DNA from 2 places in the Pontibacillus salicampi genome. Region 1 is predicted to be linked to the other one. Evidence: riboswitches for the same ligand, from Rfam matches in the RefSeq annotation. Region 1 holds a riboswitch; the other holds the start of a gene.
The links. Region 1 has a riboswitch for S-adenosylmethionine ahead of ACFFGV_RS04465 (O-acetylhomoserine aminocarboxypropyltransferase/cysteine synthase family protein). Riboswitches for the same ligand answer to the same signal wherever they lie in the genome.

Region 2: it holds a riboswitch for S-adenosylmethionine, as region 1 does, so the genes downstream of both, msrA (peptide-methionine (S)-S-oxide reductase MsrA) here and ACFFGV_RS04465 (O-acetylhomoserine aminocarboxypropyltransferase/cysteine synthase family protein) in region 1, are expected to answer to the same signal.

What each region holds. Positions count from the first base shown of each region.
Region 1 is NZ_JBHLTP010000003.1:595,367-602,951, forward strand. It holds gene ACFFGV_RS04460 (homoserine dehydrogenase) at 324-1,304, opposite strand; gene ACFFGV_RS04465 (O-acetylhomoserine aminocarboxypropyltransferase/cysteine synthase family protein) at 1,383-3,086, opposite strand; SAM riboswitch class I at 3,204-3,313, opposite strand; gene ACFFGV_RS04470 (thiol-disulfide oxidoreductase DCC family protein) at 3,494-3,889, shown strand; gene ACFFGV_RS04475 (DUF421 domain-containing protein) at 4,166-4,879, shown strand; gene ACFFGV_RS04480 (M3 family metallopeptidase) at 5,060-6,853, shown strand; gene ACFFGV_RS04485 (hypothetical protein) at 7,124-7,375, opposite strand.
Region 2 is NZ_JBHLTP010000005.1:41,865-49,449, reverse strand. It holds gene ACFFGV_RS08325 (response regulator transcription factor) at 1-18, shown strand, start outside; gene ACFFGV_RS08320 (sensor histidine kinase) at 15-1,373, shown strand; gene ACFFGV_RS08315 (ABC transporter ATP-binding protein) at 1,492-2,430, shown strand; gene ACFFGV_RS08310 (ABC transporter permease) at 2,411-3,142, shown strand; gene ACFFGV_RS08305 (C45 family autoproteolytic acyltransferase/hydrolase) at 3,356-4,408, shown strand; gene ACFFGV_RS08300 (excisionase family DNA-binding protein) at 4,424-4,654, shown strand; gene ACFFGV_RS08295 (RidA family protein) at 4,751-5,131, opposite strand; SAM riboswitch class I at 5,481-5,600, shown strand; gene msrA (peptide-methionine (S)-S-oxide reductase MsrA) at 5,721-6,191, shown strand; gene ACFFGV_RS08285 (thioredoxin family protein) at 6,317-6,643, shown strand; gene ACFFGV_RS08280 (DUF2188 domain-containing protein) at 6,844-7,299, shown strand; gene ACFFGV_RS08275 (AIM24 family protein) at 7,402-7,585, shown strand, end outside.

The DNA of each region.
Region 1 (7,585 bases):
AAGCAGTGGATGAGAAGCTTACTGCTAATAGTTGTTTTATGGTTTTTACTAATAGGGGATACTATATCTTTGTTTTTCGGAATATTGACTATTAGTTTAACAGAACTATCCATATTATTACATTATTACATATGAAGAGGATCAAACAATCCGAGCTCTAATTTGTTTCAGTTCAGTGATCAAATTAAGCTGGTTCGGGTTAACGCGAGTGCTTCATAAGTATATTATTCGCTCTTCAAAGCAAAAACAAAGCCTCATTACGGCAATGACAGCCGTTTATGAGGCTTTGTTTTATATGTTTGAAACATATGAAATAGCTTCTTCTACACATATTGAGCTTCCTGCTGACGCTCTTTTTGGAAAACGTATAGTAAATCTTCGATCATGGCACTCGCCGTTGGGAGTTTTCCTGCACCTGGTCCTGATAATGTTATGGAGCCAAGCAGGTCAGTCTGGATAGAGAGCGCGTTTTCTACCCCATCTATGTTGTAGAGGGGATGGTCCTCATTTAGCTGCATGGGCTGGATGGATGCTCTTGGTGCTCCGTGGCGTAATTCAATGGTAGCCACGTGCTTCCACTTTTGCCCTTGTATAGTCGCCTTATCAATATCTTGACTGGAAATAGTACGTATTCCTTCCAAATAAACTTCATCCCAGTTTGGTTGATCCTGATAGGCAAGCTGACTTAGAATCATAGCTTTATAGAATGCATCATAGCCATCGACGTCATTGCTTGGGTCAGCTTCTGCGTAGCCTTTTTGCTGGGCTGCCAGGAGAGCATCTTCAAAAGAATTTTGGTGCTTGGTCATCTGTGTCAGAATATAGTTGGATGTTCCGTTTACGATACCTTGGATACTCTTTATTTGATTTACTTGCAGCATCTGATCAATGGTTCGAATAACCGGGGTGCCACCAGCTGTTGTTGCTTCGTACCCAATCCATACATTATGCTCTTTAGCCAGTTCAAGGAGGTGTGGACCGTAATGGGCAAACATCTCCTTGTTTGCCGTTATCACGTGTGCTCCGTGCTCAATAGCTCGTGTTACATACTGATAGGCAGGCTGTTTTCCAACAATGGCTTCCAGGACAACGTCTACAGGCTGTTGAAAGACTTCTTCAATGTCTGTTGTCACTTGTACAGAATCGGGGAGGTTTCGTTTCTTATTAGAGTCCTTGACAAGAATGCTCGTAATTTCAATTGGCGTACTTAATTTCTTTTGTATATATTCATGGTGGGTATGAAGTGTTTCCCATACACCCTCTCCAACTGTTCCAAATCCTAGTATTGCGACCTTAATCGTCATCTACATCTTCCTTTCTTCCGTATCATCTAAGGTGACAAAGAGAGCCATCCGTTTAACGGCGCTCTCTTTGTGCATCAGTTATACTTTAGTCGTTTCACGGTTATTGTTCGTAGTTCGAATGGACTGTGCAAGACGATAGACACTGTCCGTTTCTAAGTAGGAAATGGAGTAATGGTCTAACTTATCCTTTATATCCTCATCTATAATATGCTGTGTGATAAAAACGGTAGCACTTGGGAATTGTGAGATGGCTTTTTCAACTCCCGTGCTGCTCAAAGCATACACAATATCGGTATGCTCTACCTGTGCCTCGCTGTCAAACAGCAACTGAAACCCTAGTCTTTCTAATTTGGAAAATTCTTCAGGTTTACTTGTACGATCGGCTCCATATACAGTAATTACTTTTGGTCTAGCCTCATTTTCATCTCGATAAAGAGAAGAAGTGAGGATGGTTTCTACAGCTGCTGGTTGTGCTGCACTGCTATATTGGAATCCTGTCGCCTGATATATCGCATGCTCTAAATCTGCAATCAAATCTTCTACAGCTTCTAGTCCAACGGATAAACGGATTAAATCCTCTGTTACTCCTGATTTCTTTAAATCTTCCTCATTCAATTGCTGATGGGTAGTAGTTGCTGGGTGAATGATAAGAGATTTGGCATCGCCTACGTTAGCCACATGAGACCACAGTTTGATATTATCTATAACCTCTCTACCTTCATTCCGGCCACCTTTAATACCGAATACAATCATTGAACCAAACCCATTATGCAAATATTTGCTAGCTAATTCGTAAGAGGGATGATTGCTTAATCCAGGGTAGGATACCCATTCCACACCTGGATGATTTTCGAGATAAGTAGCAATTTGCTCCGCGTTTTGTACATGTCGTTCCACTCGAAGCGGTAATGTTTCGAGCCCTTGCAGTAAATAAAAGGCATTGGTTGGACTTAAGCACGCTCCAATATCACGTAGCAGCTGAACCCTTAACTTAATAGCGAATGCTGCTGGTCCGGCATCGATTCCATAACGAAGACCATGATAACTCTCATCAGGTTCGGTAAACCCTGGGAATTTATCTTGATTCCAATTGAATCGGCCACTATCCACAACAACTCCACCAATAGAATTACCGTGTCCTCCGAGCCATTTCGTTGCAGAGTGAACAACAATATCAGCTCCCCAGCTGATGGGCTTACAAATGTGAGGGGTAGCAAAGGTGCTATCCACAATCAGTGGTATGTGATGAGCATGAGCAACATCTGCTATTGCTTCAAGATCTAGGACATCTAAGCTCGGGTTCCCAATGACCTCAGCAAACACAGCTTTGGTTTTAGACGTAATGGCTTCGTTAAATTTCTCAGGGTCAGTACCATCTACAAATGTTACATGAATGCCGTATTTTGGTAATGTGACAGCAAATAGATTATAGGTTCCACCGTATAAGTTGGTGGAGGCGACGATTTCGTCTCCCGCCTGAGCAAGATTTAGTATGGATAATGTAATAGCAGCCATTCCGGAAGAAGTAGCTACCGCAGCTATCCCATCTTCTAATAGTGCGATTCGCTGCTCGAATGCGTCTACAGTAGGGTTATTAATTCTTGTATAAATATTACCAGGTTCACTAAGTGCAAATAAATTTTGGGCATGGTCTGTGTCGTTAAATACGTATGATGTAGTTTGATAAATAGGTACAGCTCTTGCACCTGCTTCTTTATCAGGGGTTTGGCCTCCATGTAGGCTAAGTGTTTCTAAACGATACGTATGAAATGGTAGTGTCATGGTACAATTCCTCCTTGATTAGATGATGTCTAGGGAAATTGCCTGACAGGTAAGGGAAAAGAGGGGATAATAGAAAAAACCCTCTTCATAAGAAGAGGGTTTATATGTACCGTCCTCCTCTTATCTTCCAGATCCGCATGACCTGTAGGATGTAGCACCTTTTCAAACGATGTTGAAAGGTTGCCGGGCTTCACAGGGCCTAGTCCCTCTGCCGCTCTTGATAAGAGATTAAATTGTCAGTTAGCATTTAGTCATTTACTACTCAAAAGTATAAACGATAGGTCAGTATTTCGTCAACACAATTAATTGACTTATTCGAAAATTTAAAACTGTAATTATGTTCATTGTTTCACAAAGTAAGTCTGTTTGGTACAATATAGGAAATAGCGCTAGGGAGGGGAAATGAAGTGAAACAAAAAATTATTCTATTCGATGGAGTGTGCAATTTCTGTGATGGAGCTGTTCAATTTATTATAAAGCGAGATAAAAAGGAACAATTCTACTTTGCTTCACTGCAAGGAGAGGAAGGGCAACGTTTAGTAGATGAGTACGAGGTGGATAAACAAACAGACAGCATTATCTTATTGGAAAAGAATCACGTTTATACTAAATCTACTGCTAGTTTAAGGATTTTGAAAGAAATGTCAGGCTTATGGAAGCTTTTATATATATTAATAGCAGTGCCTCCTTTTATTCGGAATAAAATGTATGACTTGCTAGCAAGGAACCGATATAAATGGTTTGGGAAGAAATCCGAATGTACACTACCATCTCCTTCGGTTCGGAAAAGATTTTTGGATTAAATACGAAATAAATTCACTGGTCCTCCAAAAGTGAATAGGAATGCTACATTAGAAGGATTGCTGACGACAAGGGATGTCATTTATCTCCTTCTTAGGAGAATAGAAAGGAAAAGGCTTCTTAATCACTATATCTACTTGATTCAAGAGAGCACACAGCCATTATGGTGTATTTTATCTAATCACCAAGGAATAAAAGAGAAGTATGGAATGTCATCATCTTTGGCAATGATAGGTATAACACTATACACATACAAGAGGTGCATTTACGTGGATATTATGATGGATAGTATAAAGGTTATCCTGCGTATTGTAACGATTCTTCCTTTTATGCTTGTAATAGGTCTATATATGGGTAAACGCTCTATAGGAGAACTTCCGGTATTTGATTTTCTTGTAGTGCTTGTTTTGGGAGCTGTAGTTGGTGCCGATATAGCAGACCCGAGTATAGATCATATTCACACCATAGTTGCAATGATTGCGATAGCGATATTACAGAAGCTTATTATAAGGTTGAAATTGAAACATCAAAAGGTTGGGAAGTTACTTACTTTCGAGCCTACAGTAGTAATGTATAAGGGAACCTTCCTTATGGAGAATATGCAGCGTATCCAGTACTCGATTGATAATATTCTACAAATGCTGAGAGAGAAGGACGTATTTCATACAAAGGATGTGGAACTTGCCATTATAGAGGCGAATGGAAGGCTTAGTGTGAAATTATATCCTGCTAAAGAAAGTGTCATTCGGGAGGATATGTCCATTTATACATCTGGTGATAATTACGAAATTCCGGTTATTCTCGATGGGAAGATACAATATGATTTACTGCAGGAAGTAAATAAAACAGAGACGTGGCTGATTGACAAGCTTAATACAGTCGGGGAACATAGCATATCATCTATTTTCTACGCAGCAGTTAACTCTAAGGGGGAGTTAATTATGTCCAAGAAACAGTCACGCATGGATCATGTGCCTCCTTATAAACACTAAGTATGCAATTTGAGTTCCACACTTATACATATATAAGTTCCGCTTAGCCAACACGCTGGCTAAGCATTTTTTTGTAACCCGATCGTTCTAAATACACTAGTAATGCAAATGGTTCTGGTGAGAGCACTTGTGTTCTGTTACTCTGAGTAAAATAAATAAACTCGAACGGGAGGAATAGATATGAGTGAACATAAATATTCAAAAACGTGGAAAATATATAGCAAATGGAATATAGGTTCGGATTTGTCTGAGCTTCCTATTCCCATTCAGGTAATTGGCGAGCAAATGGAAGAATTAAAGAAGCTGGTGGAACAATTAGAAATTACAGCAACTCCTGAGGTAAATACCTTGGAACACACTATTCACACCTTAGAAGAAATAAAAGATAGTCTAGCAGAGATTAGTTCTCTCTTAACCTGTAAACGAGCAGAAAACACACAAGAAGAGGAAACACCACAATGGAAGGAAGCTGTTTCTAGCCTTCGCTTAGATTTTCAATCACAAGCGGACAGATTGTACAAGCTTCTATTCAAATTAGAGGAACCGGTCTGGAAACGTATCCTGGACCAGTTACCACATTACCAATTTATTTTAGAAGAATGGCGAGATAAGGCCGGTAGAGCATTGGGCGAAAGAGTAGAATTTCTATTAGAGGATGGGTACTACTGCTGGGAAGACCTATATCATCAAACAGTAAACGATATGACTATTTACATGGTGATAGGCAAAGAGAACAGAAAGCTAACCATTGCCCAAACTAGAAATTTACGCTCCCACATGATGAAGGATGTTCGGGTACATTCTTTTCAACAATTACATCATGCATTCGAAGATAAATCTAATATCTTTTCCTCCATTCTAAACCGAATTGCTGGAGTTAGGACCCGCTTGTGTGAATTAAGAGCGATAGACACGCCGTTCGACGAAGCTCTTACCAATAACCGTATAAAGAAGGAAACGCTTCAGGTGATGTGGGACGTCATTGAGCGCAACAAACAACCCTTTATAGATTACTTATCTCATAGAGCTAAATTATTTGGCAATCAAACTATGAAGGCGTATGACTTTTGGGCCCCCATTAATAAGGAAGTAGCCTCCTATGATTATGATCAAGGTGTGGATTTTGTTTTGTATAACCTAGAGAGGTATGGAACAAAAATGTCTAACTTCGCTAAAAAAGCGTTCCAGCAACATTGGGTGGAGGCAGAAGACCGTCCTAACAAATCGGCGTATGCTTTTTGTGCAGCCTTTCCATTATCAGGACAATCGAGAGTTTGTATGACATATGGTGGACAAATGACAGATGTGCTAGTGCTTGCCCATGAGTTAGGTCATGCGTTTCACAATGAGGCCCTTAACAACGTATCACCCGTATTAAGAGATTATCCTATGACTCTAGCAGAGACAGCTTCTACCTATACAGAGATGATAATGCTGCGTGCCGCCTATCAGGAGGCAGCTTCCAAAGAACAGCAGCTCTTCTTATTAGAAGAGAAGCTAAAGCGAAGCGTCATGAATTTTATGGAAATCCACTCTAGGTATTTATTTGAGTCGAAACTATATGAAGAAAGAAAACAAGGATACATTCCAACCCGTCGCTTGAACACAATTATGGAGGAGTCTTTCAATAAAGGCTATCTCGGTTCCATAGACCATCTCTCTCCTTATGCATGGGCTACTATACCTCATTACTTTAAAACGGAGGCACCCTTCTATAATTTCCCTTATACATTTGGATATTTATTTGCAATGGGGATTTATGCTGAAGGAGAGCAGGAAGGAGAAGAGTTTGAGTCGAAATATGTCGCTTTACTCGAAGATTCTGGTCGGATGTCTGTAGAAGAGTTGGCTATGAAGCATTTAGGTGCGGACATAACACAAGAAAGCTTCTGGGAGAATGGAATGCAACGATGTATTCAGGATGTGCAAGATTTTATACATATAAGTGAACAAGTATATAACACATCTCCATAGACAAGGCCCTTTTTTTTCATAAAACCTATTCATTTCAAAGATAGATGGAGTTGTTGCTGGAAATTTGGAATAATGAACACTAACTAAGTCGGAAGATACGATGAATTCACACCTGTCAGAAGGGGGGAGGGATTCTTTGTTCAACAGATGAACTAGAACCCCTCCAAAATAAAGAAAAAATCAACCATGTGGGTTTACTAGAAATAGAATGGTAACATTTATTATTTGTTTACCGAGCAGGTGGTATGATTAAAGCACACACCTGTTTTCTTAGGAGTGGACATGAAAATAGACAGCAATTCCTGATGAAAGAATACCTAAGCATAACAGGCTCCATAGGACTAGTTTGTCAAAGCGAGAATAGAGATTGGTTAGAATAAAGTAAAGAGGAGTCATGGAGGCGAGTGTTATGTATGCTTCTGTTAGCTCCTTATTGGTGTAGGAACCTGATTTCCAAATAAAGTATAAAATCCATGCGGCTACTCCTATTAATCCAAGAACATTCATGAACTTTTTATCCATGTCTTCTCCTGAATGCCGGTAATAGGAGGGATACAACATAGGTTCGTATAGTCGGCCACCCCTTTCTGTTAGGTATTGTCCCACTTCACATCCTTAAGCTCTTCCTTCTGACGTCTAAGCTTAGTGTATCACTTCATTTTCATTTTTTCATTAGTAGGCATTTATACAAATCATTGCAAAGGAACAGGTCAATTCGTCTATTTGTGGTGG
Region 2 (7,585 bases), on a different contig from region 1:
TATAGGGTGAGACAGTGAATTTGTCCAAAAAGTACGTGCTGATTATTGTATTTTCCATTTTATTATTTCCTATCTCTTATTTAGGGGTTAATTTTATTTATTACATAGTTCTCTCCCAAATTGGTAATTTGTCTTCTGAAGACTTTTACACAAAAGAAGAAGTGGAGAAAAGATGGGAAGGGTTGTCGGAATCTCAATCCGGTAAATCCGACGAAGCAATTCTCTCCCGTTTACAAACGGAAGTTAACCAATACCCAGGATCACGGGTGTTATGGGTTAGCGACGATGGGGAGCGTTTGTTGGTGGTTGGAGATTGGAATGACTTGGAGGGAGGCGATTGGGATGCTAGTCAGACTGTTCGATTTATGGACAGGCAACAAAACGATGCCTACTTCACGACCAATACTTATATTGATGGTTCCAACCATAGTGGTTATGTCTTCTTAGAGGTACCTAGTTCTTCCTTGGGGACCAGCTGGGAAGTGCTGAGAGACAGGTATGCATTTATTTGGTTCTTTGCCCTTGGCTTCATATGGATGTTATTCATCTTCATCTCATGGTTGTTCTTTAAGAAGATTAGTAACCGGTTAACGAATATGCAGAACAGCATGGAGATTAGCAGTAACCAAATGGTCCCCATGAAATTAACGGTCCATAAGGAAGATGAGATTGGACAGTTAGAACATTCCTTCAATGATATGGTGGAAAAATTGAATGAGAGTCGGCAGAAAGAAAAGGATGAAGAAGCCATCCGTAAACAATTAGTTTCCAGTTTATCACATGATTTGCGGACACCATTATCCATTATTAATGGCCATGCCCATAAAATGAGTCAAATTGAATTAAGCGACGAGGTTCGGGATTCTGTTACGGTTATTCAGGATAAGGTAGCTTTTCTAGCAGAACTCATTGATAACCTCTCTTCGTTTACAGTGCTACGAGAGGGGAAGCTTCCCATGCATCCTCAAATGGTAGATATCGTCCAGGCAACTAAATCGTCGTTAATCGCTTATTATCCTATTCTAGAAGAAAAAGGGTTCGATATTGATATTGATTTACAAGGGTCTATTCAGTGGTATATCGATGAAACGTGGTTCAGAAGGATCTTGGATAATCTATTCCAAAACGTGAAGAGACATGCGGGGGAGGGGAAGTATCTTGCCGTCAGCACTACCGAAATGCATGGTAGGGAGGCACTTCGGATAGAAGATCGAGGGCCTGGCATGAGAGCCGTGTCTGACCAAAAAGGAACTGGTATTGGTTTATCCATCGTAGAAATGATGTTAGACCAAATGAACTTGGAAAAGACGGTATATGATGGAGCATCAGGCACGACCATTCTTATCTACCCCAAACCACAAGACTTGTATTAACAGGTGTTGTGGTTTTTTTTGTGGATTAATCTAAATTTAAACTTGTTTCTCCCCTTATTTTAATCATCATTTCTTATACTTCTATTAAATCAAATTAATCTAAAGGAGTGCTGTCATTATGAGTGTCGTAGAGGTAGAGAATCTGAACATTGATATCAAACGAAAGAAGATATTACAAAACGTCAATGTGTCTTTTGAAAAGGGAAAGATTTATGGGCTGCTAGGACCTAACGGGGCTGGAAAAACTACCTTATTAAAGGCCATGCTGGGGGTATTCCGTCCCAATTCGGGTTCCATTTCCTTTAAGGGTCAGGATATTTATCAACACTCTAAGAGGGACTTAATTAGTTCCATTGGAAGCATTATTGAATTTCCAGGTTTCTATGATAACCTTACGCTTCAGGAAAATTTAACGTTACATCTGAAGTATCTGCAAAAAGACACCTCTTCTCAGCATATTAATCGTCTGTTGCAAACAGTGGGTCTATACCAATTTAAAGAAAAACGTTTTTCAGAAACCTCCCTTGGCATGAAACAACGTTTGGGAATTGCTAGAGCTATGTCACATAACCCTGATCTATTGCTATTAGACGAACCGACCAATGGATTAGACCCTCATGGCATCAAAGAAGTGAGGGAAATGTTGATTAGAGAGGTGATTAGTTCCAACAAGACCGTTATTATCTCCAGCCATTTGTTAAATGAGATTGATCTTATGGCTGACGAATTGGTGTTTATGAATAATGGTGAGATCATTTTTGAAACTACGAAGATGAAAGATCATACACATATTTATTTATATAGGCTGCGGATGCCTTCTAGTATGACAAAAACGTTTCCACGCGAAGACTTGTTGGAAGAGTGTCAAGGACATGAGGTGTACACAGGTAAAGATGAGTTGGAATTTGTTTCCCCTCTTTCGCAAAAAGAAATTGAGAATCTTTTGGAACAACATCAAGTTCCAACCATCATGCTGGAAGTATTTGAACTTACGTTAGAGGATTTATATTTAAAACTATTGGAAAAGGGTGAAGAAAATGAAGTTGCTTATTCGTAATGAATTGATGAAAATGAAACGGTTGAAAATGGTCTATGTCATATTAGTATTGAGCTTCCTGCCTTACTTTATCAACACAGGGGGAATGATGCTGATGGCAGGAGGGATGGATGCGGAGAAATATTATTTCTTTGTATTTAATCAGTATGCCATTTTATTCCCTACGTTAGTGTTTATCTTTGCAGGGTTCTTTTTCTATACTGAATTTCAAAATAAAACGACACTGAACTGGATTTCGTATCCTTACCATAATTTCAGTTTGTTGCTATCTAAGGTGCTAGCCTGTTCGATACTGTTAATGGCTACATCATTCTTGAATCATGCTCTTCACACTCTGACGATTGGATCTTTGTTCGACATTGGCTTTGGAGGTCTGATTACGAGGTTTCTAACCTCTATGCTATTTTCCGGCTTAACCATTCTCATTGTGCCGTTGGCAGCTCTGCTTGCGTTTAGTACAAGAAATATTTTGTCCGTGGTGATTGCGGGGGTAGCCTCCATCTTTGTGACCACTATTTTGCTGGGTGCTGATTTCGGCATTGTGTTTCCATTCTCCTTCATTTATCGTTTTAGTATTCAATACTTCGATGCTTCCATGGGATATGAAAACCAAGACCTAGTGTTAGGAGGATGCGCTATTTTGGCAGGCTACCTACTTGTATCATTGTTCGGACTATACAGGTATTCCAAAATGACTCGTATGAGTACTTAATAGCAGAATTATGAAGACAATAGGATTTTTACTTCTGGATAGGTATGATCCGCATGAAATGGTTATAAAAGTCACAGTTCATGAACTGTGACTTTTTGAATGGTAAAGAGACAAAATCCTAAACATCCTCCAGGACTTCAGGGCTTTGCGTGACAGAGAAGTAATCGGTTATTCTGGAAAGGAACAACAAACAAGAAGATTAAGGGGTAGAGCATGAAGGACATATATAGTGACATAATACAATTTCGCGGATCCCATTATGATTTTGGGGTAAGGCAAGGGGAAGAAATGCGGAATTCGTTAACAGTACAAAATCGAGAAAAGCAATGGAAGCTTCGTAAGCCTAGATTTTCAGTAGAGGAAGAGGAAGTAAAAGATGCTATCACCCGTTTCGCTCCTGGTGTTTGGGAGGAGCTAATCGGGATAAGAGATGCGCTAGGATGGAGCATGGAGCGAGTAATGATGGAATTTGGAGGCTATCGACTAGACTATGTGAAATCAGGGTGCTCTATTTTAACTGGGGACGATTACATGGTTCGTAATTACGATTATCAGCCGAAAACATACGAAGGGCGATACGTATTATTTCAGCCAACGGACCAAGGCTATGCTATAATTGGTCCTTCCCAACGGATTACAGGGCGAATGGATGGAATGAACGAGAAGGGGCTTGCGCTTGGATATAATTTTATGCATCGTAAAAAACCTGGAATCGGGTTTATTTGCTGTATGATTGGCCGTTTGATTCTAGAATCGTGTGCGGATGTAGAGGAAGCGATATCAATGCTGAAGGAGATACCTCACCGCCATTCCTTTAGTTATATCGTATTGGACCGTAGCGGAAAAACATATGTGATTGAAACGACACCAAGGGGCGTAAAGGTTAGGGAATCTAATACGTGCACTAACCATTTCGAGCATATGAAGGAAGAAAATCGAAATTATCTCGTCGATTCGTATCGCCGGCTGGAAACAATGGAGGCGGCAAGACAGCATAAACCTTCAGCTTATGAGGCATTTCGCCTGTTGAATGATTCTGACAGAGGTGTATTCTCAGATGAATATCAAAACTGGGCAGGAACCATTCATACAGCTGCTTATTTCCCGAAGGAGGGAAAGGTGTGGTTTGCTCTGGGCGGAGACAAAGAGCCGATAGTATTTGATTTCAAAGCCTGGCTGGAAGGCTTGAATGTTGAAGACAAGTTCATTACTGGCTCAGTGGATACCGATCTTCCATTTCCACATATGGACAAAAATGCAAAGTAGAGGGAGAATGTTTCCATGTATTTAACCATTCAAGAAACAGCAGAATATTTAGAGCTTCCCGAAGAATACGTAGAAAAAATGGTGTTTAAGGGACGTATTCGAGCCCTGCATGACGGAACGCAATATCTTATTTATAAAGACCAGTTTCAGCAGTATTTTGAACAAATCGAACGCTATCGGAAGCAAATACAAGAATACCTTAATGAACCCATTCCTGAGGATATGGACGTTAAGGATGAAGATTAAAAAAGCTTGTAGAACATAACCGGTTGTTCTACAAGCACTTAAAAAGATTTTCAGCTGGCAAAATGTCTTCATTGCAATAATAATTTACGCAACGCACTATTCTTTCACAGCAATAGCTTCTATCTCTACTTTTGCACCTTTTGGTAATGCGCTTACCTCGATAGCTGCTCTAGCAGGGTATGGTTCACTTAAGAAGCTAGCGTACACTTCATTTACTGCTTGGAAATCCTCCATATTTGCTAAATAAATATTGGCTTTTGCGATGTGCTTGTAGTCTAAACCAGCTTCACTTAATATCGCGCCAACATTTTTCATGACTTGCTCTGCTTGCTCTCTCACATCACTTGAAACAAATGCCTGCGTATTAGGATCTAAAGGAATTTGGCCAGAAATGAATAAAAGATTACCAAGATCAACGGCCTGAGAATAAGGTCCGATTGCTGCGGGTGCTTTGTCAGTGGAGATTGTGTTAAACATAAGGGCATTGCTCCTTTTTATCATTATTTGTATAAGATAGTGCTAGGATAACACATTCTAAAGGATTGAGAATGAGTAATATTCGAAAAATAACAAATTTCATGGGGCTGGGTAGATTTATTTTTCTTTTTACTCAGAATGTGATAGTTTATGTGTAATGCCATCCCAAATCGTTTTATACGACTGCGGGAACTTAACCACCTGTCGGGATGGCAGGCTTTATATATGTTTGTTTTAAGCATGCTAATGCAGCTGCATTCATATACTGGAAGAAGTAAGTTAAAATCCTTTACTTCGCTACCAAATGAGTGTATTATATTGATTAACAAAAATATTCATAACGCATAACTTCTTATCCAGAGAGGCGGAGGGACTGGCCCTTTGATGCCCGGCAACCATTCTTTAAGACTATGTGTCTTAACCGAAACGGTGCCAATTCCTGCAAGGTGAGAGCCTTGGGAGATGAGAGGATCGTACAGATAAACTTACGACCCCTTTCTTGGATAAAGAGAGGGGTTTTTTGCATTAAAAAACTCGTCGATCTCTTTGAAACAAGAAGTTTCCGTTATACAGAAAGGAAGAGATGAAGATGGCAACAGCATATTTTGGAGCAGGGTGTTTTTGGGGTGTAGAGGCTTTTTTTGAACGGTTAACCGGAGTTACGGCAACCCGAGTAGGATATTCCGGAGGTACAGTGGAAAACCCATCCTACGAGCTAGTGAAAAGTGGAGTTACCGGACATGCGGAAACTACAAAGGTAGAGTTTGATCCTTCTGTGATCAGCTATGCTTCCCTAGTAGACCAGTTCTTCGAGGTCCACGACCCTACCCAAATTAATCGTCAGGGAGAAGATGTTGGCACGCAATATCGTTCCGTTATTTTCTTCTTGGATGATGAGCAAAGGCAAGTAGCTGAAGAGAAAATTCAGGAATGGTCAGACAAAGGTATATATAAGCTGCCAATAGCAACACAAATTAAAAAAGCTGCGCCATTCTATGACGCAGAAGAATATCATCAGAAATATCTCCAGAAACACGGGTCTGTTTCCTGTGGGATATAATGTGAGGGTCCTCCTCACATTATATTTTAAGCTTTATAATACCAACGGGGGTAAGCGAAAAAGAAGCGTAGCACCATGTAAATTGGTATAATAGGAGCAAATCTAAAGTGCAAGGTGTGGATACGATGCAACATGCCAATTCAATAGAAGAAGTGCGTTCCTTTGTTCAATCTGAAGAGATATCTCTTCTTTATATATCAAGACCTAACTGTTCTGTCTGTCACTCCCTTCTACCGCAAGTAGAAGCATTACTTTTAGAGTATTCTTCCGTACAATCCTTACATGTAGACGCAGAACACATTCCTGACATTGCAGGAGAGTACGAGATTTTCACTGTTCCAGTACTAATCGTTTCCGTTAATGGAAAGGAAATGTTCCGAAAAGCACGCTTCGTTCCAATAGATGAATTAGACCATCAATTAGAGCGGCTTACAAGTGCATTAAACCTTTAACTCAACCCTGACTCTCTTACACGAAGAGTCAGGGTTTTTTTGAGCGTCTGTGAAAGGCACATTATAGAATATCAACGGATTCTAAAGCGATAGGCGCTTCCTTTGGTATTTGTTATAAGTCAAGGAGCAGCATCATAAGGTTTGGAGGAGTTAAAAAAAGGAAAAGAATATAGAAGAAAAAAAGTTCACGGAGGGTCGTTATGCCTTGGGATACAGAGAATTATCCTAGTTCCTTAAAGAATTTGGATTTGCCAGTTCGAAAAAAAACTATTGAAATTGCTAATGCTATGCTGGATGAGGGTTACGAGGAAGGGAGAGCTATTCCTATCGCAACGGAACAAGCGAAGGAATGGTTTGACAACGCTTCTCAAGATGAAATTGAGGAAATGAGACACAAGCCTGACACCTCTTTAAAGCAGAGGGATCCTGAAGATCAGCAGTATGAGAATCGACCAGAGCTGCTCGATAAAGGGGAGCACGTAGTAAGTCACGAAAATGGGTGGGCTGTGCAGGCTGCTGAAGCAAAAAAGCCTGCAGCTACATTTTCCAACAAAGCGGATGCGATAAACAGGGCGAAAGACATTGCGTCCAATAAAGGTACACAAGTCGTTATCCATAAAAAAGATGGAACTATTCAGGAGACTACATCGTATTAAACAACTAGATAGAAGCATTAATAGAAGGGTCCTGTTCACGTACAGGACTTTTTCATTAAGTGTAGAAGATTAGAAGGATAAGCATATAAAGGGGAGAGAAGCATGGGAAATTATTCTATACAGGAATTTATTAATCAGACGAAACAGGATGAATCAGCTAATGACTATTTTCAACTAGAAACACCTCGGATGCTTGAAATCAATTTATCCGATCAAGTTTGGGCTAAGACAGGGTCGATGATTTCATATACTGGAGATATTAAGTTTGAGAGAGAAGGTATAATGG